Regions from separate parts of the Shouchella oshimensis genome, predicted to be linked through region 2. Evidence: a T-box and tRNA genes for the amino acid it is inferred to sense, from the RefSeq annotation. Region 2 holds a T-box; the other holds one or more tRNA genes.
The links. A T-box is a leader RNA that pairs with one kind of tRNA and senses whether it is charged. The one in region 2 lies ahead of glyQ (glycine--tRNA ligase subunit alpha), so its partner is inferred to be a tRNA-Gly.
Positions count from the first base shown of each region.

Region 1 (12,111 bases), on a different contig from region 2:
CACCTACTTTAATAACTGCCCCGTCTGGTGCAAGATTACCAAACAAAATGGATAATCCACCCACTGGACTATATGCTGTGTCTTTGTCCCTTATAACCTCTTTATTTGTTACTTCTGCATCTTTCACATTTTCATAGAGGCTTTTTCCGGAAATCGTAATTCGATCCGGATGAACCGCACCCTCGATTTCACAGAGTTGTTTGATAATTGCACTTACACCACCAGCTTGGTGAACATCATCCATCGAATAATCTGATGCTGGGCTGATTTTACAAAGATACGGAATCCTTTCAGCAACTGTATTAATTCGATTCATGTCATATTCAACTTCTGCTTCATGAGCAATAGCTAATGTATGAAGGACTGTGTTTGTCGATCCACCCATTGCCATATCTAAAGCAAATGCATCATCAATGGTTTCTTGTGTAATAATATCTCTTGGTTTAATATCTTTTTCAATCAGGTTCATCAAGTGCTTTGCAGCGTCCTTAATCAACTGATGACGTTTTTCTGATGTAGCAACAATTGTTCCATTACCCGGAAGTGCTAATCCAAGCATCTCCATTAGCGAGTTCATGGAATTTGCTGTGAACATTCCTGAACATGATCCACAAGTTGGACAGGCCTGCTGTTCAATTTCAAGCAGTTCTTCTCTTGTCATTTTACCGGATGAGAAAGCTCCAACGCCTTCAAAAACGGATACAAGCGACAAGCTCTGACCTTCTTTTGTACGTCCGGCTTCCATTGGTCCACCAGAGACAAAAACAGAAGGAACATTCGTCCTAACGGATGCCATCAACATACCTGGTGTAATCTTGTCACAGTTCGGAATATAAAACACTCCATCAAACCAATGCGCATTTATAACGGTCTCAGCAGCATCACAGATAATCTCTCTACTTGGGAGAGAATATCTCATCCCGATGTGACCCATTGCAATTCCATCGTCAACACCAATTGTGTTGAATTCGAATGGTATCCCACCGGCTTCAATAATCGCTTGTTTTGCAACTTCAGCAAATTTATTCAGGTGCATATGACCTGGTATAATATCAATATATGAATTACAAACACCGATAAACGGTTTGTCCATATCCTCTTCACTAACACCGGCTGCTCTAAGTAAGCTTCTATGCGGTGCACGATCAATACCCTTTTTAATCATGTCACTTCTCATTGCTACCCGCTCCCACTTCACTGTAATCTCTGTTATAGCCATGTTAAACATTGTCATGGGCAAAACATTAAGTCATTCTAATTATTCGGTGATCTTTTACTAGAGCTCTTTGTTAACATTTCTTACGTCCTTACTTAAAAGTGTTTCGTTATTGAGACTTATCATACGCCTCTTATATGCGAGGGTCAACCATTTTCACGAAAATAATTTGATAATTTAGATAGATTCGTTATAATGTATGCGGTTACATACTATTCATTAAAAAGTTTTAGCTATTTTCAAAAATTCTGTCATATTTTTTTGAAAATAGGGCATAGTACAATTAGGTGATGACAATGAAACGATTAAAACGTTTTTTTCAGAGAATTTCTTTTATTAAACCATTTTTACTTGTGTTTAATCCAAAACCGCTAAACCATCTAGTGCTCGTGACAGACAGTTGGAGAAGATGTCCTGATGTAATGGATAAAAAATTGTGTGAAATCCTCCATCAACGCAACTTGTATCCAACACCTAACCAAACGATTTATGGCGTTCATACGAATGTCGCTCTCATTCCTTACAGGTTAGCTTTTGTAAAAGCTAGTTCACAAGCTAAGCAGGAACGGATCAAACGAGTGTTGCAAAAAAAGGGTGGACGGTGTACTTCTATACACCTGAAAATGTAAATAATAGCGACCCTTCTTGGCTCCAAGCAATCACAACACATTCAAATAATACAAAAAACGCCTATTTGCAAACATAAGTTGCAAAAGGCGTTTTTTGTATTACGTATGTAAAAAAGATAATCCTGACGTCCCAGGAGAGATTCGAACTCCCGACCGACGCCTTAGAAGGGCGTTGCTCTATCCAGCTGAGCTACTAGGACAAAATCGAAAAGCGGGTGATGAGAATCGAACTCACATCATCAGCTTGGAAGGCTGAGGTTTTACCACTAAACTACACCCGCATCATGGTTTGAATCGCTTTTCAAAAAGAAATATCAGCGACGAATATAAATATACTCCATTAATCGATTTTTGTCAATAAGTTATGTCATATTCTTCTTGAAAAGTTGTATAAACCGCTTCAAGCTTGCGTTGCAACACACTTTTTACCGACTCCTAAAAGAAGCCGTCCCTTGGCTTTTCCTTCTAGTTGTTTTTGCGTGGAAATGTTCCGCCAAGCTCTGGCATCTCTTGACCGTCATACGTATAGTATGTGACTTCAATCGTAGCATCCGTTAATTCACAGATACAGTACGTTTGGTCTCTGCGACCAGAAGGCAGACGAATACTTCCAGGATTGATAAATACAATGCCTTTTTCTTGAAAACAAGTAGCGACATGAGTATGACCAAAGCTGGCCACATCTGCGCCAACTTCTTCCGCTCTTAAAACAAGTGATTGCAAGTGGCTTTTCACCTGATAGAGGTGTCCGTGTGTGAAATACATACGTCCATTATTTGTGTCTTCGATCCATTCTTCTGGAAAATCTTGACCCATGTCACAATTGCCTTTGACGGAAATAACTCCAGCAAGCGGCCCTTGATTAGGGACAAGCTCAGAATCTCCACAGTGAAAAATCTGATCCACTTCATCACGTTTCGTTACTAATAATTGTTCTAGCTCATCTGTCCATCCATGGCTATCACTAATAATAAGTGCTTTCATTGTTGCGTATCCTCCTTACAGATCAAATAAGTATTTATATCTTAAGAGTTCTTGAATTGCTTTTCCACGGTGGCTGCGCTCATTTTTCTCTTCTGATGAGATTTCTGCAGCGGTTTGACCAAGTGCAGGTACATAGAATACAGGATCATATCCAAAGCCTGCGTCTCCGGATGGCGTCAAAGCAATCGAACCTTCAAACTGCCCCTTAAAATAAATAGTCTCTTCACCTGGCTGTGCTACAGCCATCACACAAATAAATCTTGCTGTCCGCTCAGCTTCTGGCACATCCTTCAGCTCATGAAGAAGCTTTGTGATGTTCGCTGCATCATCCTTCTCTTCTCCTGCGTATCTTGCAGAATAGATTCCAGGTGCACCATTTAGAGCATCTACCTCTAATCCAGAATCATCCGCAATGACCGTTCGGTTCAACAGTGAAGACAATGTCTCCGCTTTAATCGCTGCATTTTCGTGAAACGTTAGTCCGTCTTCTGGAATATCAGGGATTTTCGGATAATCAAGCAGAGACTTTATGACTGTTCCATTCCCTTCAAGCAGCTGCTTAAACTCTTTTATTTTTCCTTTATTGGTTGTGGCGATGATGAGTTCAGATGTCATCTGTATTCACTCCTTTTGTCTCCTGGATACGGTCACTTGTTTTACCAAGCTTATGCTGTTGCTCGGAAATGAGTTCCTTAATTCCTTTTTCCGCCACATCGAGCATAGCTGTAAGTTCACTTCTTGAAAATACAGCTTCCTCTCCTGTTCCTTGGATTTCTACCAATGCTCCGCTTCCCGTCATAACCACATTCATATCAACGTCAGCGTTTGAGTCTTCCTCATAGCATAAATCAAGTAGGATCTGTTTCGAAGCATTTATGCCAACAGAAATAGCTGCCAAATAATCCTTGACTGGCCACTCCGATATTCTTTCTTCTGTTAATGCTTTTTCAAAGGCCAAACACATCGCTGTAAATGCACCTGTGATCGCAGCCGTTCTCGTTCCACCATCTGCCTGTATGACGTCACAATCAATCCAGACTGTTTTTTCGCCCATTTTCTTAAGGTCAACAACTGTACGTAACGCACGGCCAATTAGTCTTTGTATTTCCATCGTTCGACCTGTCACTTTTCCTTTAGAGGATTCGCGAATTGTTCGCTCAGCGGTTGCTCTTGGCAACATCGCATACTCAGCTGTGATCCATCCCTTGCCTTTACCCCTGAGAAAAGGAGGGACCCGATCTTCTATTGTCGCATTACAGATTACTTTTGTGTCTCCTACTGAGATCAATACAGAACCCTCTGGGTGTTTTGTAAAATGAAGCTCTAGCTCCACAGGTCGTTGTTCATTTGTTTGTCTTCCATCTATTCGCATCATTCATATCGATCCTTTTCTATTCAAAAAATGAAAAGAGAAGGGCTGACAGCTCCTTCTCTACCTCTATCTATTATAAAGTCTCCCCTTAAAAACGCAAAGGTAAAAGCAAAAACATTTTATAAAGACTGCTCATTTACTTGTTTTGGTCTCGAAACTGGTTCTGCAGGTTCGCCGTCTTGATTTAATACAGACGCCTCTCCATTCACCTCAACAGAGATTTTATCGACTCCCGTTTGCTCTGTTAATGTAAGAGCCAACATGTTTAGGACATCCTCTGATACTGACATGTTTTCAATACTTTCAAATATATGTTCGTTGAAGTTTAAGGTTAACGTACCATCCTTTACTTCTGGTTGATTTAGCAGATTCACTTTTGATTGAATCTCAGAAACTAAGCCTGTTCCAATCGATGGACCGTCTATTAATTCTTTAACGGCAGCTGTTAGTGCATCATCTCCAGCCTCTACCCTTCTGGTCACTGGCACATAATAAGTAGATTCCCCTTGGTGCCCTAAGAAATAGAGTACAACTTCCTCACTGTTCACAAGGTCCACAACCTGGTTTGACTCAAGATTAATGCCATCGGAGCGACTAACACCATCTCCAATCGGCGTTTTATTAAGTGGCATTACCTCTTGATCATATCCATTTATACGAATTTGCACTTTTTCTACGGATTCAAACTGAGTTAATGTCCACGTAATCGCTTGAAGAATCTGCTGCTCTTTATTTGCATCGTAAAATTCAAATTCCTTTGAAAAGTCAGCAACTGCTGTTTTTTCATCTTCTTTTAAATTGACATCTACACTTGTTCCAGGCGGAAGTACTGCTTGAAACCCACTAGGTAACAATTCATCTACCGGACCATCTTGAACTAAGTATTCAAGAGATTGCTTTAATACGCCCTCTTGTTTTGGAAGAGTTAATGTTTGCGGCACAACTAATCCGTTTGCATCAAGAAGGTATAACTCCCGTTGAACCGTCTCTGTAGCTGCGTCCGTTTGTCCTTCACCTTCTTCACCTTCTTCACCTTCTTCTGCCTCTTCCGTTTCTTCTCCTGTTTCATCTAAATCTATTTGTTCGCCCTCTTCCACGTAATTAACTTGAGGTTTATCCAAATCTGTTGCCGCATCTTTTGATCCAAATGAACACCCAGTCGTAATGAGTGTAGCCACAATAAAAAGCGGAACGCCCATTTTCAAGTATTTACGCATTCATGTTCCCTCCCTTAATGGTTTGTACTTTCATGTATACGAGCCTTTAAGAGATTTAGACCAAGCAAACTTTAGACAAACCTTTTTCTGCACAAAAAAAGACAGTGAACATCTATTGAGGTTCACTGTCTAACTCTTACTAGTAATCTATAGATCAATGTTAATCGTTTGCACCTGACCGACATCCATCTCTAGCCACTGATCTGCTAATCGTTTAAATAACTCTTCTTCACCTGTTGTAAAAAAGGTATGACGAGGAATTCGTTCATCAGTATAGGCCGTCTCTGCATGATAGAGCAGCCCGCTAACTTCTCTTGCCGTTTCTTCTCCAGAAGAGATTAAAGAGATATCAGATCCTGCCCATTCTTTGATGAGTGGGGTAAGTAATGGATAATGGGTACACCCTAAAATTAGCGTATCAAAGTTTTTTCTTGATAAAGGCTGTAATGTATGTGAAACGATCCTTTTTGCTTCTTCACCTGAAAATATCCCTTGTTCTACAAGCGGGACAAATGGAGGGCATGCAAGACTTTCTACTTGAACATTGCTATTAATAGCTGATAGCGCCTTTGAATACGCTCCACTAGCAATGGTACCAGTTGTACCAATGACCGCGACATGCTCTTTTTTTGTTGCTTTCAGTGCACTGGATGCGCCTGGATAGATAACTCCAACTACAGGAATATCTAGTGCCTTTTTTACTTCCTCTAGCACTACTGCTGCAGCGGTGTTACATGCAATAACAAGCATTTTAATATTTTTAGTTTGTAGATACGTAATCATTTGCCACGTAAACGTTCGTACTTCCTCTTGTGGTCGTGGACCATAAGGACAACGCTTTGAATCGCCTACATACACAATCTCCTCTTTCGGCAGCTGTCGCATTAATTCTTTTGCGACTGTTAATCCACCAAGGCCTGAATCAATGACTCCAATCGGTCTATCCAACGTGTCTCCCTCAATTTCTATCTATATGTTACTAGCCACCTATGATGTCTTGGTTGATTTTACTACTTTCATTTGGTCATGGAGTAAGCTTAGACTCTGTTCGAGCGTGTCCACTTGCTCAGCAGTAAAATCTGCTAGAATATTTTCTAAATAATCCTGTCTTTTTAAAATCACTTCTTGAATAATCGTTTTTCCTTTTTCTGCAGATGGATACGAACCACTCTGCGATCATTTGCATCCTTCACACGGGCAACTAACTCGCTTTTTTCCATCCGATCAATTAGATCTGTCGTTGTACTAAAAGCTAAGTACATACTGGTGGATAGTTCTCCAATTGTCATGTCACCTTTTTCATTTAACCATTGAAGTGCCACAAACTGTGGGGGGGTTATAGGGAATTGAGAAAGTATAACTCTTCCTTTTTGTTTGACCATATCTGCTACTCTGCGTAATGATCGCTCAATATCTTCAATTTGATCATGGTTCAATTATCGCACCTCCTATTCATAACGGTTCTATATCTATTCATTATTTTCTCTTTTTTCATATAGGAATTCAAGTCTTACTAACAAAAGACTTGAAATGTCCATGTCTAGCCACAAAAAAACGGACAACCAAATCGGCGTCCGTTTTTCAAATTCATTACTCAGTGATGTATTCTGCTTTAACAAGCTGAGCCACTTCATCTGCCGTATCTAGCTCAAGAGCCTTTTGGGCAAAATCTGCCAATTCTTTTTTAGACAGCTTTAATAGCTGGCTTCTAGCTTGGCAGGATAGACGTTGCACTCATACTAAACTCATCTAGGCCTAATCCAAGTAATAACGGAATAGCTATTTCATCCCAAGCCATTTCTCCGCACATACCAACCCATTTGCCTTCTTTATGAGCAGCCTTAATAACCATTTCAACCAGACGCAAAATAGCTGGATGATAAGGCTGATACAAATAAGACACTTGTTGATTCATACGATCCGCTGCAAAAGTATACTGAATCAAATCATTTGTTCCAATACTAAAGAAGTCAACTTCTTTAGCAAATTGAGGTGCAGCAACGGCTGTAGATGGAATCTCAACCATAATACCTACCTCAATTGAATCAGAAACAGTCACTCCCTCAGAAATAAGCTTGTCCTTTTCTTCGTTAAGCAATGCTTTCGCTTGACGTAACTCTTCAAGAACGGCAATCATTGGGAACATGATTTTTAGATTTCCATATGCACTTGCACGAAGAAGAGCACGAAGCTGAACACGGAATAGGTCCTGTTGCTCAAGACAAAGTCTAATTGCACGGAAACCTAAAAATGGGTTCATTTCTTTAGGAAGATCTAAATAAGGAAGTTCTTTGTCGCCACCGATATCTAATGTACGGATGACAACTGGTTTCCCTTCCATTCGTTCAACGACTTCTTTATACGCCTCAAACTGCTCGTCCTCTGAAGGAAGATTTTCTCGACCCATATAAAGAAATTCAGTACGGTACAGACCAATTCCCTCTGCCCCATTTGCGATCACACCATCTAAATCTTTTGGTGTTCCGATGTTTGCAGCAAGCTCCACATGTTCACCATCAGACGTAGTTGTTTGATCATTCACAAGCTTAGCCCACTCGTCTTTTTGCTTTTGGAAATCAGCTTTCTTTTGTTTAAACGTAGCCAATACATCCTCAGATGGGTTGATAACAACCTCACCATCAATGCCGTCCACAACTACAATGTCGCCGGTTTTAATTGACTTTGTGGCTTCTTTTGTACCAACAACTGCAGGAATTTCAAGTGAACGAGACATGATTGCAGAATGGGATGTACGACCGCCAATATCTGTAGCAAACCCTTTTATAAAAAGAGGATTTAGCTGTGCAGTATCTGATGGTGTAAGGTCTTCAGCAATGACAATCGTTTCTTCAGTAATTGTAGCAAGTGAACCTGCTTCAATACCTAGAAGATGACCAATCACACGTCTAGAGACATCACGAATATCCGAAGCACGTTCTTTCATATATTCATTATCCATATTTTCGAAAATAGTTATAAATTGATCTGCTACTTCATTAAGAGCAAATTCAGCGTTACGTTTCTCATTCGTAATCTTATCCTTAACTGAATCAATTAACTCGGGGTCACTTAAGACCAAGCAAATGGGCTGCAAATATTTCAGCCTTATCTGCACCAAGATTTTGTTCAGTTTTATCTTTAATGGCAGATAGCTCTTCCTTCGACAATCTGAGAGCGTCTTCAAAACGATTAATCTCAGCACTTGGGTCAGATGCTTCTGAAGAGCTGATCGTGAAATCAGGCTCTTCATGCACATAGGCCTTTGCAATTGCAATGCCTTGGGAAGCAGCTATGCCAGTAATTACCTGTGGCATGTGTTATTCCCCTAACTCGTTTTTAATGATTTCTTCAATTGCAGCAAGTGCATCATCTGCATCTGATCCGTCAGCTTTAATTGTCACTTCTGCACCTTGGCCAACACCAAGAGACATAACACCCATAATGGATTTAAGATTTACAGACTTCCCTTTATACTCAAGAGTAATATCTGAAGAGAATTGCCCAGCCTTATTTACAAGTTGTGTTGCCGGACGAGCATGAATTCCTGTTTCTGCTGTAATCTTATACGTTTTTTCTGCCATAATGAATCAGCCTCTTTTCTTAAAATAGTTTAAAAATGCAGGTTCATTTAGACGTGTAGCTTATTATATGCTAAACATCTTTACAATCACCCATTTAGTTCAAAAAAAAGAATAGCATATTCCCGATAAATAGAACAGACTTTTTATCTGGACGACTGAAGCCCACACTGCTCTGATCCGAACCGTTCCATGCCTCTTTTTAACCTAAGTACATGTATTTCGCTTCTCTTCTGCATGAGAAGATCTAATAAAAACCTTTAGAAGCCACGCGTAGCAGTAGATCATGAACAGTATATCATACACAAAATTTAATTATCAATCATAAGTCTTAGTGTTCATCCTTTTTTTAAGATAATACTTAAAAAATTCATGAAGATGAGACAAAAAGGACGAAGGATGAAGGGCGATACCAAAAAAGTTATGATCAGAACCAAGAAGGATTGCCGATTCAGCAAGATAGGAGCCGGGGTAGCAAGAGAAATTAACGAAACATCAAGAGGAATCAAGCTTTTACCAAGCTCCGTGCCTCTACTCCAAGAAAAATCGCGGTGGGAGCAAGAGCCTCTCTACCTTAGCAAGAGAACGGGCAACTTTAGCAAGAACTTCCTACAGCGCACCAAGAGACTTCTCCCTATACCAAGCCGTTCCTCGCCACACTAGAGCAGAATGTCTGCAGATACCTTCCTCCATCCCTTTTATCGAAAATCAAAACGACGAACAATCCACTGTTCAGGATCATTCGCCGTTTTTAGGTTATCCGTAAACTACTAACTATTCATATTTCAACGCATCAACAGGTTGTAGTTTTGAGGCTTTGATAGATGGCAACAGTCCAAAAATGACGCCAACTAACATTGAGAACACTAATGCTCCAACGATTGCTGAGATGGAAATATAAAATGGCATGTTCATGATATTAGAGACAATTTTTGCTGCTCCAATTCCAAGCAGTACTCCTAAAGCTCCACCTACACTTGTTAACACAATGGCTTCTGTTAGAAATTGCATTAAGATCATGTAGCGTTTTGCACCTAGTGCTTTTTTAATACCAATCTCTCTTGTACGCTCTGTTACTGACACTAACATGATGTTCATGACACCGATACCACCGACTAATAATGAAATGCTTGCAATGCCGCCAAGCAAAAAGGCAAATGTCTGATTCGCTGCTTCTAGATCTTCTGTAATTGCTTGAAGATCAGGAATTCGGTACGTAGCTGTTTCCAAATCGGACAGATCGGCATTCAGATAGCTTGCAGTCATTTCACCTGCCTGCTGGATCGTATCAGTTGAAACGGCTTTTACTAAGATCTGAGTAGGCGCATCATAACCATTAATTAGTGGCCAAATCGCTTTAGACACATACATTTTTGGTTGCGGCCAGTCATCAAAATACGGATCATCCATTGGTTTTTTATCTGTAAAGACACCAACAACTCTAAAAGGAGTTCCTTTTAAGTCAATACTTTGTCCAACAGCTTCTCCACCATCAAATAATTCATTTCTCGCGTCATCATTAATCATGATTAACTGTGAGGTTGCATTTAATTCCTCTTCGGATAACATTCTTCCTTCAAGTAATTCAATTGGAAACAAATCAAAGTAGGTACTATCAACCGCATACGTCTCTGGATAGGATGTGTTCATTTGATGATACGTCTCTGGACCCCATGTTTTATGAAACAATGCAATCGTTTCAACAACAGGATCAGCTTTGATTGTATCTAAAGTATCCTCTGTGACTGGTGGTGCTGAGAGATATGTCTCTCCTCCACCCCAATAGTCATCTTGGCCACTATTCATTTGGTCCTCGTACGTGACCTGAATCGTATTGTTCCCCATTCCGATAATACTTCTTTTAAGCACTTCACTTTGCCCTTGTATCATGGAAACAATGGCGATAATCGCCGCTATTCCAATGATGACTCCAAGCATCGTGAGGATTGAACGCATCTTATGTGCAAAGATGGATTGAAAGGACAGCTTAATGTTCTCAAGCATGCACAGGCTCTCCCTTCTCTTCCACAAACAGCTGACCATCTCGAATATATATCGTTCGATCCGCTTTTTCGGCTACTTCTTTATCGTGAGTAATCATAACAATAGTGATGCCTTCTTTATTTAACTCTGTAAAAAGATCAAGAATTTGCTCACTCGTTTTTGTATCAAGTGCACCGGTTGGCTCATCTGCGAGAATAAAAGAAGGTTCATTAACTAATGCGCGCGCAATCGCTACTCGCTGTTTTTGCCCTCCTGATAAACTCGATGGTTTAAAGGATGCCCTCTCCGCTAAACCAACCTTATCTAACACGTCCTTCGCTTTTTCGCGACGAACCTTTTTCTTAATTCCACTATAAATAAGCGGCATCTCTACATTTTGTTGTGCTGTCAATCGTGGCATCAGATGAAAGGTTTGAAAAACAAACCCAATCGAACGGTTTCGAATCTCAGCAAGAAAGCTATCCTTTCCTACAAGCATATTAACAGCATCTAATGCATAGTCACCAGAGGTTGGTTTATCTAAACAACCGAGAATGTTCATTAACGTTGATTTGCCTGAGCCTGATGGGCCCATAATGGCTACGAATTCACCTTTTTCAATCGTTAGGTTAATATCCTTTAAAATCGGTACTTCTTCTTTACCTAATTTATAAGACTTGAAGATTTTAGTCAGCTTAATCATAATAAACTTCCTCTTCAAATAATGTTGCTTCTTGTCCCTCAGTTGGAGCAGGCTCAGGATATGTGATATAGTCTTCACTTATTAAGCCACTCAAAATCTCGACCGTGTACATTTCTTCGTTGAATTCTCCTACTTCAACTTCCTGCTTCATCCACGTCTGTTCGTCGCTTATCTTCCAAACATATGAGACGCCATCTTCTTCAAATGTCCAATCTTGACCAATCATAACTTGATCAGATGTATCTTCAACCTCTGCCATCATTGGTTCTACGTTTACATGATAGCCAATCTCAAGGCCCTCATGTTCAGGTAGAACGACAGTAAATGGATATTTAGAGGTTTGAGGATTACTTTCTTCATATCCATAATATTCTTCGTTTTCGCTAGATACAGGTAGTTTTCCGATCTCTGTAACTGTGCCTACCCATT
Region 1 is NZ_JAMQJY010000001.1:1,239,998-1,252,108, forward strand. It holds gene ilvD (dihydroxy-acid dehydratase) at 1-1,177, opposite strand, end outside; gene NDM98_RS06725 (hypothetical protein) at 1,513-1,845, shown strand; tRNA gene NDM98_RS06730 (tRNA-Arg) at 1,972-2,045, opposite strand; tRNA gene NDM98_RS06735 (tRNA-Gly) at 2,056-2,126, opposite strand; gene NDM98_RS06740 (metallophosphoesterase family protein) at 2,311-2,829, opposite strand; gene NDM98_RS06745 (XTP/dITP diphosphatase) at 2,845-3,444, opposite strand; gene rph (ribonuclease PH) at 3,434-4,201, opposite strand; gene NDM98_RS06755 (GerMN domain-containing protein) at 4,321-5,418, opposite strand; gene racE (glutamate racemase) at 5,566-6,366, opposite strand; partial or broken gene NDM98_RS06765 (MarR family winged helix-turn-helix transcriptional regulator) at 6,406-6,800, opposite strand; partial or broken gene ptsP (phosphoenolpyruvate--protein phosphotransferase) at 7,009-8,732, opposite strand; gene NDM98_RS06775 (phosphocarrier protein HPr) at 8,736-8,999, opposite strand; gene NDM98_RS06780 (ABC transporter permease) at 9,771-11,000, opposite strand; gene NDM98_RS06785 (ABC transporter ATP-binding protein) at 10,993-11,682, opposite strand; gene NDM98_RS06790 (efflux RND transporter periplasmic adaptor subunit) at 11,675-12,111, opposite strand, start outside.
Region 1: it has a tRNA-Gly gene. The T-box ahead of glyQ (glycine--tRNA ligase subunit alpha) is inferred to sense a tRNA for this amino acid. The anticodon was not compared.

Region 2 (12,111 bases):
GGTACCTTTCACCCCTGGGAGAAATAGCTGTTACCTTTTTTCTAAGAAGCAGTGATGCCAAGGCGTGATCTTGTGTCACACAGATATCACTAGCTCTAATCTTATTCATAATATAGAGGTCCACAGCTTCTTTATCCGAATCGACCATGACTTGGCCAACTTCAGGAGGAAGAGTCATCATATGTGCATAAGACATCACAAACACAATTCTCAAATCAGGTTCGAAGCGGTAAGCAAGAATTTCTTCTTTTACAGGACAGGAATCTGCGTCAACAAAAAGGTGTGTGATCGTTTTAGTCTCATTCATTGTCTTTAGTTGATTCCACACTCCCTTAAAAAAATCCTGCTAAAAAGCAGAAAAAGTTGAATTTCGTCGAAAAATGTAAGGTAATAGCTGATTTATCTTCTTTTTACTCAAAGTATTCCTTACTATCATTACCAAAAAAACTGGAAAAAGTCTTGACTTTTCAAATTTATTTGTTCTCATTAAAAAATAGACCATTTAAATGTGAAATAGACATGAAATCACAATTCTTTATTATACGTAATAATTGTCCATTTGAACAGAGTTTTATCTTAGAACTCGTAAAATGAATGATAAAGGAAGCTCTTAGTGTCCATTTAAACACTAAGAGCTTCGATATAATCTCTTATTTGCGTTGAAACATATTTGAAATTAAGTTTGCCGTTTCTTCCACAGCTTTATTTGAAACATCCACTACAGGACATCCTATGCGACTCATTACTTTTTCAGAATAAGCAAGTTCTTCTTTAATACGATTAATATTAGCGTAGTTCGCTTCCGATTTTAAGCCTAATGCTTTAAGCCGCTCAGTACGAATACTATTTAATTTCTCAGGACTAATTTTAAGTCCAATACATTTTTGCGGAGAAATCTTAAAAAGTTCTGCTGGTGGCTCTACTTCTGGCACTAAAGGCACATTCGCAACCTTTAGTCGTTTATGAGCCAGATATTGTGATAACGGTGTTTTAGAAGTACGAGAGACACCAATTAGTACAACGTCAGCTCGTATAATACCTCTAGGGTCTCGTCCATCATCATATTTTACAGCGAACTCAATTGCTTCGACTTTACGAAAGTAATCTTCATCTAAGCGATAAATGACACCAGGCTCGTATCGGGGCTTTTTGTTCGTCAGCTCAGATACTTTTTGCAGCATTGGCCCGATTATATCAACGGTTTCCACATTTTCCTCTGCTGCTCGAATAAGTAAATAATCCTTCATCTCAGGAACAACAAGTGTAAACGCAATTAACGCTTTAGCCTGAGCTGCTAAACAAACGACTTCTTCAATCGTTCCTTTATCCTCGACATAGGGAATACGTCTAAGTTCTACTCCAGATCCACTAAATTGGCTTACGGCTGCTTTAACAACAAGTTCCGCTGTTTCCCCTACAGAGTCAGATACTACATAAACAATTGGACGATAAATCGTTTCCTCCATCAGAACATCTCCTTGTAAAATAAGCATTTGTTTTTCATTCGCTTAAATGGATTCATTATTAGCCAAGTCAACAAGTAAACTTGTGATATTTGTTTTGGTAATACGACCTGTTACTTCATATCCACTTCCATGAGTGACCTTTTTGACAATCGGCAGACCATCAATTTGTTTTGTAATGAGCTTTTTAGCGATATCTATAATAAAGTCATCACCATGACAAACGGTTATGTTAGGCATTCTAGTCATAATGACACCAACAGGGATTGTTTCAAGTGATTGCTGACCAAGACTTGCTCGCAATAAATCTTTTCTTGAAACAACTCCTGAAAGAGTGGCGAGTTTATCTACTACAAAAAGTGTGCCCACATCCTCGAGGAACATCGTCGTAATGGCTTCGTATACAGATGAGGACTCATTCACAACAACAGGTCTAGATTTGTAATGGTCCACAGTGATGGTTTTTACTTTGTCTGACAGAATTTGAGTATTTGATTTTCCTGTATAGAAATAGCCTACCCGTGGTCTTGCATCTAGGTAACCAGACATTGTTAAGATCGCTAGATCCGGTCGCAGTGTAGCTCTCGTTAACGAGAGCTTTTCCGCAATATGTTCCCCAGTAATCGGAGCGTTTTCTTTTACAATGGTAAGAATTTGTTCTTGCCTACTAGATAGCTCGATAGGAACTCACCGCCCTTTTCAATAACAAATATCCAACCTTTTAAAACACAATCTTTTGAAACAGAGCAAAGGCTTCGATTTCGGCAGCCAGCTGCTTCATCAGTTGAAGACGATTTTCTTTTACTTCTTTCTGATCTGACATAACCATAATATGTTCAAAATATTGATGAACAAGTGGCACACTCTCTTCTAATGCTTTGTAAGCCTCCGTTACTTGTCCTTGATCCTTATATTGTTTCAATGTTGATGATAAGGTTTTGTAACGATCATATAATAAACGCTCTTCATCTTTTTCAAACAAGGATGGGTTTATCTCAACAGTCGCTTCTGCTTTTTTGGCGATATTTGTGACACGGCTTAACGCTTCCACCACTTTCTTGAAGTTCTCGTGCTTACGAGCTTCTGAAAGTAACGCCGCCTTTGAAAACGTCCACGTAATCGTCGCCTGTTCATCTGTTAAAACAGCATCAACAACATCGTACTCTATGCCTTTATCAGAAAGAGCATATTTCATTCTTAACGTGAAAAATTCGTTCAACTGCTGAAGCAATTCTTCTTTATTTTCTATCTTCAATCCATGATCTTCTGCCGTTTCCACTGCAAGATTAAGTAGAGTATCTAGCTGGATGTCCAATTGTTTCTCTACAGCCATTTGTACTAGTCCTAACGCTTGACGTCTTAGGGCATAAGGGTCCTGAGAACCGGTTGGGATTAAACCAATTGCAAAACACGATACAATCGTATCAAGTTTGTCCGCCATACTTATAACCAAACCAATCTTAGTCTCAGGCAGACTGTCACCCGCAAAGCGTGGATAATAATGCTCTCTAATAGCTGTTGCAACTTCTGCTTTTTCTCCCAAATAGAGCGCATATTCTTCACCCATTAAACCTTGAAGTTCAGGAAATTCTCCGACCATTTGAGAAACAAGATCGAATTTACTAATAGAAGCTGCACGTTGTACAAATTCTTGATTGCTCTGAGAAAGGTCCAGATGAGTGGAAAGTTTGGCAGCAACATCCTTGATTCGTTTTACTTTATCTCCAAGGGAACCTAATTCTTCGTGATACACGATGGCATCAAGCTGTCTAACAGCTGCATCAATATCCATCTTTTGATCTTCTTTATAGAAAAACGCTGAATCCGAAAAGCGAGCGCGTAACACTTTTTCATTTCCTCTAGCAACGTTTTCTATGTGACTAGAATCGCCATTACGTACAGTTATAAAGTGAGGCAACAGCTTGCCTTCCATATTCTCTACTGGGAAATAACGCTGATGTTCCTTCATTGTTGTTAATAAAACGTCTTTTGGTAAGCTAAGAAATTCTTCTTCAAATTTCCCGCTTAAAGCAGTTGGCCACTCCACTAAGTTATTTACCTCTTCAAGCAATTCTTCATTTACAGGAATAACCCATCCAGCCTGCTCAGCTAGCTCTTCTAGCTGCAAGCGAATCGTTTGTTTTCGTTCCTCAGCATCAACTAACACAAACTGCTTTCGCATAAGCTCTTTGTACTCATTTGGATTCGTTATTTTCACGTCTTCACCTAAAAAACGATGTCCGCGACTACTGTCACCTGAATGAATGGACGTGATCGAAAATGGAATCACTTCTTTGCCGTACAATGCTACTAACCACTGAATTGGACGAGCAAAACGAAGACTGTAATCGTGCCATCTCATGTTTTTAGGGAAATGCATCGACGTAATTAAATCCTTTAATGCAGGCAGCAACTCAAGCGTTTTTTTCCCTTCTTGGAAAGTCTTCGCGAACACATACTCCGTTCCCTTAACTTCACTTGTAAATAACTCATCAGGTGAGACACCCTGACCACGAGCAAAGCCCTGAGCCGCCTTAGACCAGCTACCATCCTCTGCTACTGCAATTTTTTTAGCTTGGTCCACGTGATTCGCTTTCCAGATTTGGTTGACTGTCTTCTAAGTCTCGCACTAATATAGCCAAACGTCTTGGCGTCGAGTAGCCTTCAACTGCCACGTACTCCAGTCGCTGCTCTTTTAACCACTCTTCAACCAGTTGTTTTAACTGTTTAATGGATGAAGTGACAAATCGAGCCGGAAGCTCCTCCAGTCCAATCTCTAGTAAAAAATCATGCTTACTCATGGTTCGACTCCTCCTTTGCTTTTAACAGAGGGAAGCCAAGGCGTTCCCGTTCTTCGTAATAAAGTCTAGCAGCACGTCGCGCAAGTGTACGCACGCGACCAATATATCCTGTACGTTCGGTTACAGAAATGGCTCCTCGTGCATCTAACAGGTTAAAGCTATGTGAACATTTCAAGATATAATCGTATGCCGGTAAAACAAGCTGTTCATCTAATGCTCTGCCCGCTTCTTTTTCGTACGTTTGGAACAATGAAAAGAGCATCGTTGTATCCGATACTTCAAACGTGTACTTAGAATGCTCGTATTCGGCTTGACTGAAAATGTCGCCGTACGTAAATCCCTCAACCCATTCTAAATCAAACACGTTTTCTTTATCTTGAATATAAGAAGCAAGTCGTTCTAAGCCATACGTAATTTCTGCCGATACCGGACTTGCTTCCAGTCCACCAACTTGTTGAAAGTACGTAAACTGGGTAATTTCCATACCATCAAGCCATACTTCCCAACCAAGTCCTGCACAACCAAGTGTTGGATTCTCCCAATTATCCTCGACAAATCGAATATCATGCTCTAACGGATTTATTCCAATTTCCTTTAAGCTATCAAGATACAATTCTTGAATATTAAGTGGTGACGGCTTCATCACAACTTGAAATTGGTGATGCTGATACAGGCGATTGGGGTTTTCCCCATAACGTCCATCAGCCGGGCGTCTTGAAGGTTCAACGTACGCCACATTCCATGGCTCTGGGCCAATCGTTTTGAGTAACGTAAAAGGGCTCATTGTACCTGCACCTTTTTCCGTGTCATATGCTTGCATAATAATACAATTTTGCTTTGCCCAATATTGCTGTAATGTTAAAATCATTTGTTGTACGTTCATCGTACAGCCTCCTGTCATTAGTTCACTCGCATAAAGGCGGCAGCAAAAGCAAAAAGCTCCCGTCCCTACGCTGTAATCAGCGTAGGGACGGGAGCTTTTCCCGCGGTTCCACCCTACTTATCCGTACTCATTTGTACGAACCACTTTCGTTAGTTGTGCTCAGAAATGCCTTTCGCTGCTATCTGAATCTTAGGCTTACACCATCCCTAAGTCGCTTAAATCAGATTATTGCAGGTACTTCTTTTCATCAATGCACGTATTCATATTAGTAAAATCATACATAAGATCATACTACGTGTCAATATTCGGACCTAAATCCATACGTTCAAGTTGATCCAAAAACCGTCTAGACTTTAAGGTAACACCAGAGTATTCATCATAATAAGCACGAATGATCTGCTTAAGTTCCTGTTTGGTTTCTTTTTTTAATGAAATATTTCCGAGTCGATGCAAATTCATTTCATAGAAAAGACGTAGCAATCGAACCGTCTGAGATGAACATGGAAATGCATGCTCATCCCGATGCAAACAGGACCTACATATAAATCCGCCAAAGCGAATGGAAAACGCAACAGGTGTTTCCGTTGATCCACAACACACACATTGATCAAGTTGCGGGCTAATACCTGCAACATCAAGCATTTTCATTTCAAAGATTCGGGTAATAACCTCTGGGTCTGCCCCACTAGCCATCTTCTCAAGGCTTAGGTAAAGCCAATCAAATAGCCATAGATAACGTTGATTCTCTTCAGTAAGCTTATCTACCATTTCAGCGATATACATCGCGTAAGCGGCCAAGGTGAGATCCTCTCTGATTTTGCGGAAAGAACTAATGGTGTCCCCTTGGTTTAACGTACCTAATCCACTACCTTTATAAATGACAAAAGAGCCGTATATAAACGGCTGAGAAACAGCTGAGAGCTGACTTCTCGGTTTTTTAGCCCCTCTTGCCATTACACCTATTTTTCCTCGTTCTTTTGTATAAAGTGTGATAATTTTATTGGTTTCTCCGTAATCTACGGTTCGAATGACAATTGCTTCTACTCTATCTAACATCGTAACCACCTAGCTGTTTGTTACTGAGAGGATGAATCAAGCGTTATATCAGTTGTATTTTCTGACTCAATGCTTGCTTCTGAATCGCGCTCAAGCTCCTTGATTAATAAATACGTATCTAGATTTCCAGTATTAGTAAAAACTTTCCAAGATAAATCGAGCATGTCAGAATTCACTCCTTTGTCAAGAAATCGTTCCACCTGTACTCCTAGTTTCACCTGATTAAGTTAGAACATGTTAAGGAAATATTACTAAATCATAAACCTTGACAAACACTCACACGTTTAAATTGACATTTTTTCTCGGGTCTTTCTTTTTATGATAAGGCTTTCCCTACAAAAAAACAATGGCTAGTAACCCAACCATTGTTAAAAGTATTGTCCTATTTTTAGTATTCATCCGAGCGAAAACCAAAGTCTCGTAGCTGAGCTGTTTATTCCGCCAATCTTTCTCGACTTTGACCCAAAGTTCTAGAAATACCTTTGAACCAAGTAAGGCTTCAATATCGGCTCTAGCAAGTTTTCCTACTTCTTTTAGAAGTGATCCCTGTTTACCAATAACAATTCCTTTTTGTGAAGATCGCTCTACCACAATCGTCGCCTGAATATCGACCATATCTTTGTGTTCTCGCTTTTTCATCCGTTCGATGCCCACGGCAATTGAATGTGGGATCTCCTCATGTGTTAACTGAAGGACCTTCTCTCGAATTAATTCAGCAACAATAAATCGTTCCGGGTGATCTGTTACTTGATCAGCAGGATAATACTGCGGTCCTTCTTCCAGTTTATCTTTGATTTGATCAAGAAGGACTGGCACGTTATTTCCGCTTAATGCAGAGATCGGGATAATTTCCTTGAACTCATGTTTTTGTCTATATGTATCAATTAACGCAAACAGCTCATCTGGATGCACCAAGTCAATTTTATTAATAATCAAAAATGCAGGAGTAGATGTTTCTTTTAAGCGATTAATAATGTATTGTTCACCTGGTCCAAATGCCTCATTCGCTTCAACCAAATAGAGAATGATATCGACTTCTTTTAATGTGTCTTTTGCTACCTTCATCATAAAATCACCAAGCTTATGCTTCGGTTTATGAATACCTGGTGTATCAATAAAAACAATCTGTGCATCATTATCAGTAAATACACCTTGGATTTTATTACGTGTTGTTTGTGGTTTGTCCGACATGATCGCAACTTTTTGACCAATTACTCGATTTAATAACGTTGATTTACCGACATTTGGTCGGCCAATCAAACTGACAAAACCTGATTTATGCTCATTCTCGTGTTGATTACTCATTCATATCCCCCGCTTTAAATGCACCAGGCAGTAAATCTGCCACTGTAGTTGTAACTATTTTTCCATTTGTACTTCCTAAATATACTGGAACATTTGGTCCGCATAATTCCATCATCACTTGACGACAGGCTCCACAAGGTGAAACTGGCTCATCGGTATTTGCAATAACAGCAACTGCTTGTACCTCTCTATTTCCTTCTGAGTAGGCTTTATACAGTGCTGTTCTTTCCGCACAGTTTGTTAACCCAAATGAAGCATTTTCAATATTTGCCCCATGAAAAATCGTACCATCTTTCATAAGAAGAGCAGCTCCTACTGGGAAAGAGGAGTAAGGCACATACGCTTGCTTCCTCGCATTAGCTGCTTCTTCCATTAAATGATCATGCATAGATGTAACCCCTTTTTAATAAAATAGTATTTGTATAAATGGTGGGCCAAAGATTAGTATTCCTATAATAACAGCAAACACGCCATAAACAAACACAGCAGCTGCTGCCACATCCTTTGCTCGTTTGGCTAGTGGATGAAACTCCTCTGTATATAAATCAACCGTACGTTCTACAGCTGTGTTCATAATTTCTAAGGAGAACATACCTCCGATGACAAGTAATAAGACTAACCAATGCTCAAGAGGCAATGTTAACCACCAGGCCACTGCAAATACAACAATAGAACATATAAGATGTATTTGCATATTTTGTTCATATTTTATCACATGCTTAAGGCCATGTGCTGCAAATACAAAAGAACGTAGTAGACGTCTAAATCCCCTCTGATTCCTATCTGACAAGCCCATAACTTGTTAGGATCTCCTCCTGGCGGCCGAACATAATCTTCTCGTCTTGTTCATTTAGATGATCATACCCTAGCAAATGAAGAAAGCCATGAACGACTAAAAATCCAAGCTCCCGTTCAAATGAATGACCGTATTCTTCTGCCTGCATCGTTATTCTTGGAGTTGAAATAATAATATCACCGAGTAAATTAGGCATGCCTTCTATTAACTCAACTGAATCTTCCTCTCCTTCATTTAATGCAAAAGAAAGCACATCGGTTCCTCGATCAATCCCCCGATGTTCATTATTCAGTTGCCTTATCTCTTCATCATTTACAAAACTAACTGAGACTTCAATTTCTCCTTCTAGCTTTTCTAATTCAGAAGCATGTGTGAGTACTGCTGTGATAAGCTCAAGTTGTTTATCTGTTAACGTGTCAGTCTCGTCCATTGTTTCCACGAGTATCGCCATGTTCTTTCCCACCTTTTTTTATTTCATCCGGATATTCAATTCGCTGATGGAATGTCCCTTTTAAAGTCTCAAGCATGGATAGGGCAATATCATTTAACTCTCTTAATGTGATTTCGGATTCGTCAAATTGCCCATCTTCAAGCTTATCTTTAATAATTTTATTAACCAATGTTTCAATTTTGTCAGGTGTAGGTTTTGGCATTGATCGGACTGCCGCTTCTACGCTATCAGCAATAGCAACAATACATGCTACCTTATTTTGAGGTTTTGGTCCAGGGTAGCGGAACTGAGATTCCGGCAATGGCTGCTCAACTTCCTGGTTAGCTTTATGATAAAAGTACTTAAGCAAGCTTGTACCATGATGCTGCTCAGCAATTTCTACAATCTCTTTTGGCATTTTGTGCTCACGCAACAAATCTGCGCCATCATAAGGATGTGAGATAATAATGGTTTTACTTAACTGAGGTGAAATTTTATCATGAGGATTATCATGCCTCAATTGATTTTCAATAAAGAAATGTGGTCGCTTTGTTTTTCCAACATCATGATAATAAGCACCGACTCGTGCTAATAGTCCATTTTCACCAAGTCGTTCACAGGCTGCTTCCGCGAGATTACCGACAACTACACTATGATGATATGTACCTGGTGCTTCTGTCAATATTTTTCGGAGCAATGGATGATTTGGATTTGATAACTCAATTAATTTTGAGACGGATAAAATCGAGAATCCAGTTTCAAAAAAAGGAAGTAACCCAATTGTCAAAACGGCAGCCGCCACTCCTGAAAAAGCTGCACTTCCAAGATGGAAGCCTACTTCAATCCAATTATTCTGCATGCCTTTGATGAATAGTAATGTTAATACGGCAATGACATTGATACAAGCTACTAGAAAACCTGCTCTAAGAAGCCTTGTGATTCGATTTGAAGTGTTTAGAAATAACGCACCTGCCAATGAACTAATTAATAAATAGAAACCAAAGGTCACATTAAACGAAGATGCGCCTTCTTGGCTATAGAGCACTGTACCAACCGTTGCAAATAATACACTTGTAAACAAGGCGATCCTTGTATTTAAAAGTAGCGTCAAAAGCATGGTTCCAGCAGCTACTGGCACAACATAACCGATGCCAACAACTCCTAGCAGTTCCGTATAGCTTGTCACTTTCATCAAACAAGTAACAATCACAAAAACAAGGATATACATTAGAAAATGAGAGTTATTATTTCGTACGGTGGTATTCGATTCTTGGATGAAATAAAGCATCATACCCATTAAAATCAATACGAATAAGCCCAAGCCAATATAAGGGTAGAAATTAAGAGATTCATCTAATAACCCGACTAACCTCAGCTGAGCGTATGCTTCATTATTAATGACATCTCCTTGTTGAACAAGAAGTTGACCCTCTCTAATCATAACTGGCTCAACATTTTCAGCAGCTTCTTCTCTGAGACGCTCTGTTGAATCCCGATCATAAACGTAGTTTGGAATAATGGCGAACTGAGCTACTTCCACCATCGCATCTCGAAGTTTATTACTAACAGTTGAAATATTGATGAGCTCGTCCACTTGATCCTTTGCCTCTTCTAGATTATTCGCTTCAATTCGCTCACTCATTACCTCAAAAACAGTGTTTGATGTTGCTTCTTTAGCTAATACGAGTTGAGAATCCGAGGTCTCTAACAGGGTAAGAATAGTTGCATCTGACAACTGATTACTTGTGCCTGAAGAAAGGGCATCCTTTACACTCGTTAAACTCTCCTCTAACACGCCTTCTTCGTCAAACTCATCCTCTTCATCTGCGTCATCCACTGTGGGCTGATCCTTTTTCACCTGCATGATGAGTTCAAAGATATCATTTACGCGCCCACCCTGTGTTTCGGCATAACCTTGCTTTAGCACATAGTTTGGTTCTACATTCCGTACGGCTTCAGCTTGAAGTTCATCAGTAGCCTGACTATTTTCAATCGTAATGGGAGAGCGAATGTCCTCATCAGCCACATCAGACAAATGGATGTCCAGTTGCTCTGGAATTACATTGCTTAACATCATTAAATAAAGAAAAATGGCTGTTAAAAGAACAAGAATGGTTTTAATGTATCGATGTTGCTTTATTTCTTTCCACCATTGTTTTAACGATTTTGGTTGTTCTGCCACATAGTTCACCTCAGCTTTCGTTTTACATGTAATCAAAATATATAGTACCCTTTAAGAGAAGCAGACCAAACGAATTGGTCTGCTTACTGTTTGTTATCCATATGTATGTAGTTCTTCAGGGTCAGTTAGGAATTCTGCCCTGAAGTATCGTAGGCTTGAATAATTTGTTGCACTAATGTATGACGGACCACATCAGATTGCTGCAGGTATATCATGCCAATACCTTTCACATTCTTTAAGATCCCACAAGCTGTTTCAAGACCAGATTGTTTGCCTTTCGGAAGATCAATCTGAGTTAAGTCACCATTTATCACCATTTTTGAGCCGAAGCCTAGTCTTGTTATAAACATCTTCATTTGCTCTCTTGTTGTATTCTGCGCCTCATCCAAGATCACAAATGCATCGTCGAGTGTCCTGCCACGCATATACGCAAGTGGTGCTACTTCAATGGTTCCACGTTCCATTAATCTTGTTGTTTGCTCAACTCCAAGAACATCATGCAACGCATCATACAAAGGTCTTAAGTAAGGATCAACCTTTTCCTTTAAGTCACCTGGCAAGAACCCCAGACTTTCACCTGCTTCAACCGTTGGCCTTGTCAGGACAATCCTTTGTACGGCACCGTCTTTTAAAGCGTTAACTGCCATCACTACAGCTAAGTAGGTTTTCCCCGTTCCGGCGGGACCAATTCCAAACGTCATATCTTTTTTACGGATCTGTGTTACATAATGTTTTTGTCCAAGCGTTTTGGCACGAATAACCTTACCTTTTACAGAAGTCGCTATTTTTTCATCATATAGCTCGTATAGCTCATCCAATTGGCCTTTTTTGGCTAGTCCGCAAGCATAGACAACATCTCGTTCAGATACACTTAAACCTTTTCTTAAAAGGTGTAGCAGCGTTTGAAACACATCTGCCGTCTGTTTGATGCCTTCTTCGCTTCCTGTTACAGTCACCTCTTCACCTCTAGTGACTATTTGAACAGCTAAAGCTTCTTCTACCTTCTTTATATGTGAATCGTTTGGACCAAATAATAATTGTGTTTCATTTGTGTTTTTTGGCTCTAGATGGAGCATCTTGGTTTCTGACAAATCGCCTCAATCTCCTTGGATAATCGGTTTTTCCTTCGTAATATCTTCTATAACTTGATAGTGTATCGTTAGCTTCACTTTACCATTGTCAATGGATTCGTGCA
Region 2 is NZ_JAMQJY010000006.1:102,397-114,507, forward strand. It holds gene NDM98_RS22110 (YaiI/YqxD family protein) at 1-328, opposite strand, end outside; gene NDM98_RS22115 (pyruvate, water dikinase regulatory protein) at 651-1,454, opposite strand; gene ccpN (transcriptional regulator CcpN) at 1,509-2,144, opposite strand; gene glyS (glycine--tRNA ligase subunit beta) at 2,185-4,047, opposite strand; gene NDM98_RS24800 (glycine--tRNA ligase subunit beta) at 4,034-4,264, opposite strand; gene glyQ (glycine--tRNA ligase subunit alpha) at 4,257-5,147, opposite strand; T-box leader at 5,228-5,407, opposite strand; gene recO (DNA repair protein RecO) at 5,439-6,203, opposite strand; gene NDM98_RS22140 (YqzL family protein) at 6,224-6,367, opposite strand; partial or broken gene era (GTPase Era) at 6,592-7,508, opposite strand; gene NDM98_RS22150 (cytidine deaminase) at 7,501-7,896, opposite strand; gene NDM98_RS22155 (diacylglycerol kinase family protein) at 7,912-8,304, opposite strand; gene ybeY (rRNA maturation RNase YbeY) at 8,288-8,755, opposite strand; gene NDM98_RS22165 (HD family phosphohydrolase) at 8,721-10,916, opposite strand; gene NDM98_RS22170 (PhoH family protein) at 11,042-12,007, opposite strand; partial or broken gene yqfD (sporulation protein YqfD) at 12,014-12,111, opposite strand, start outside.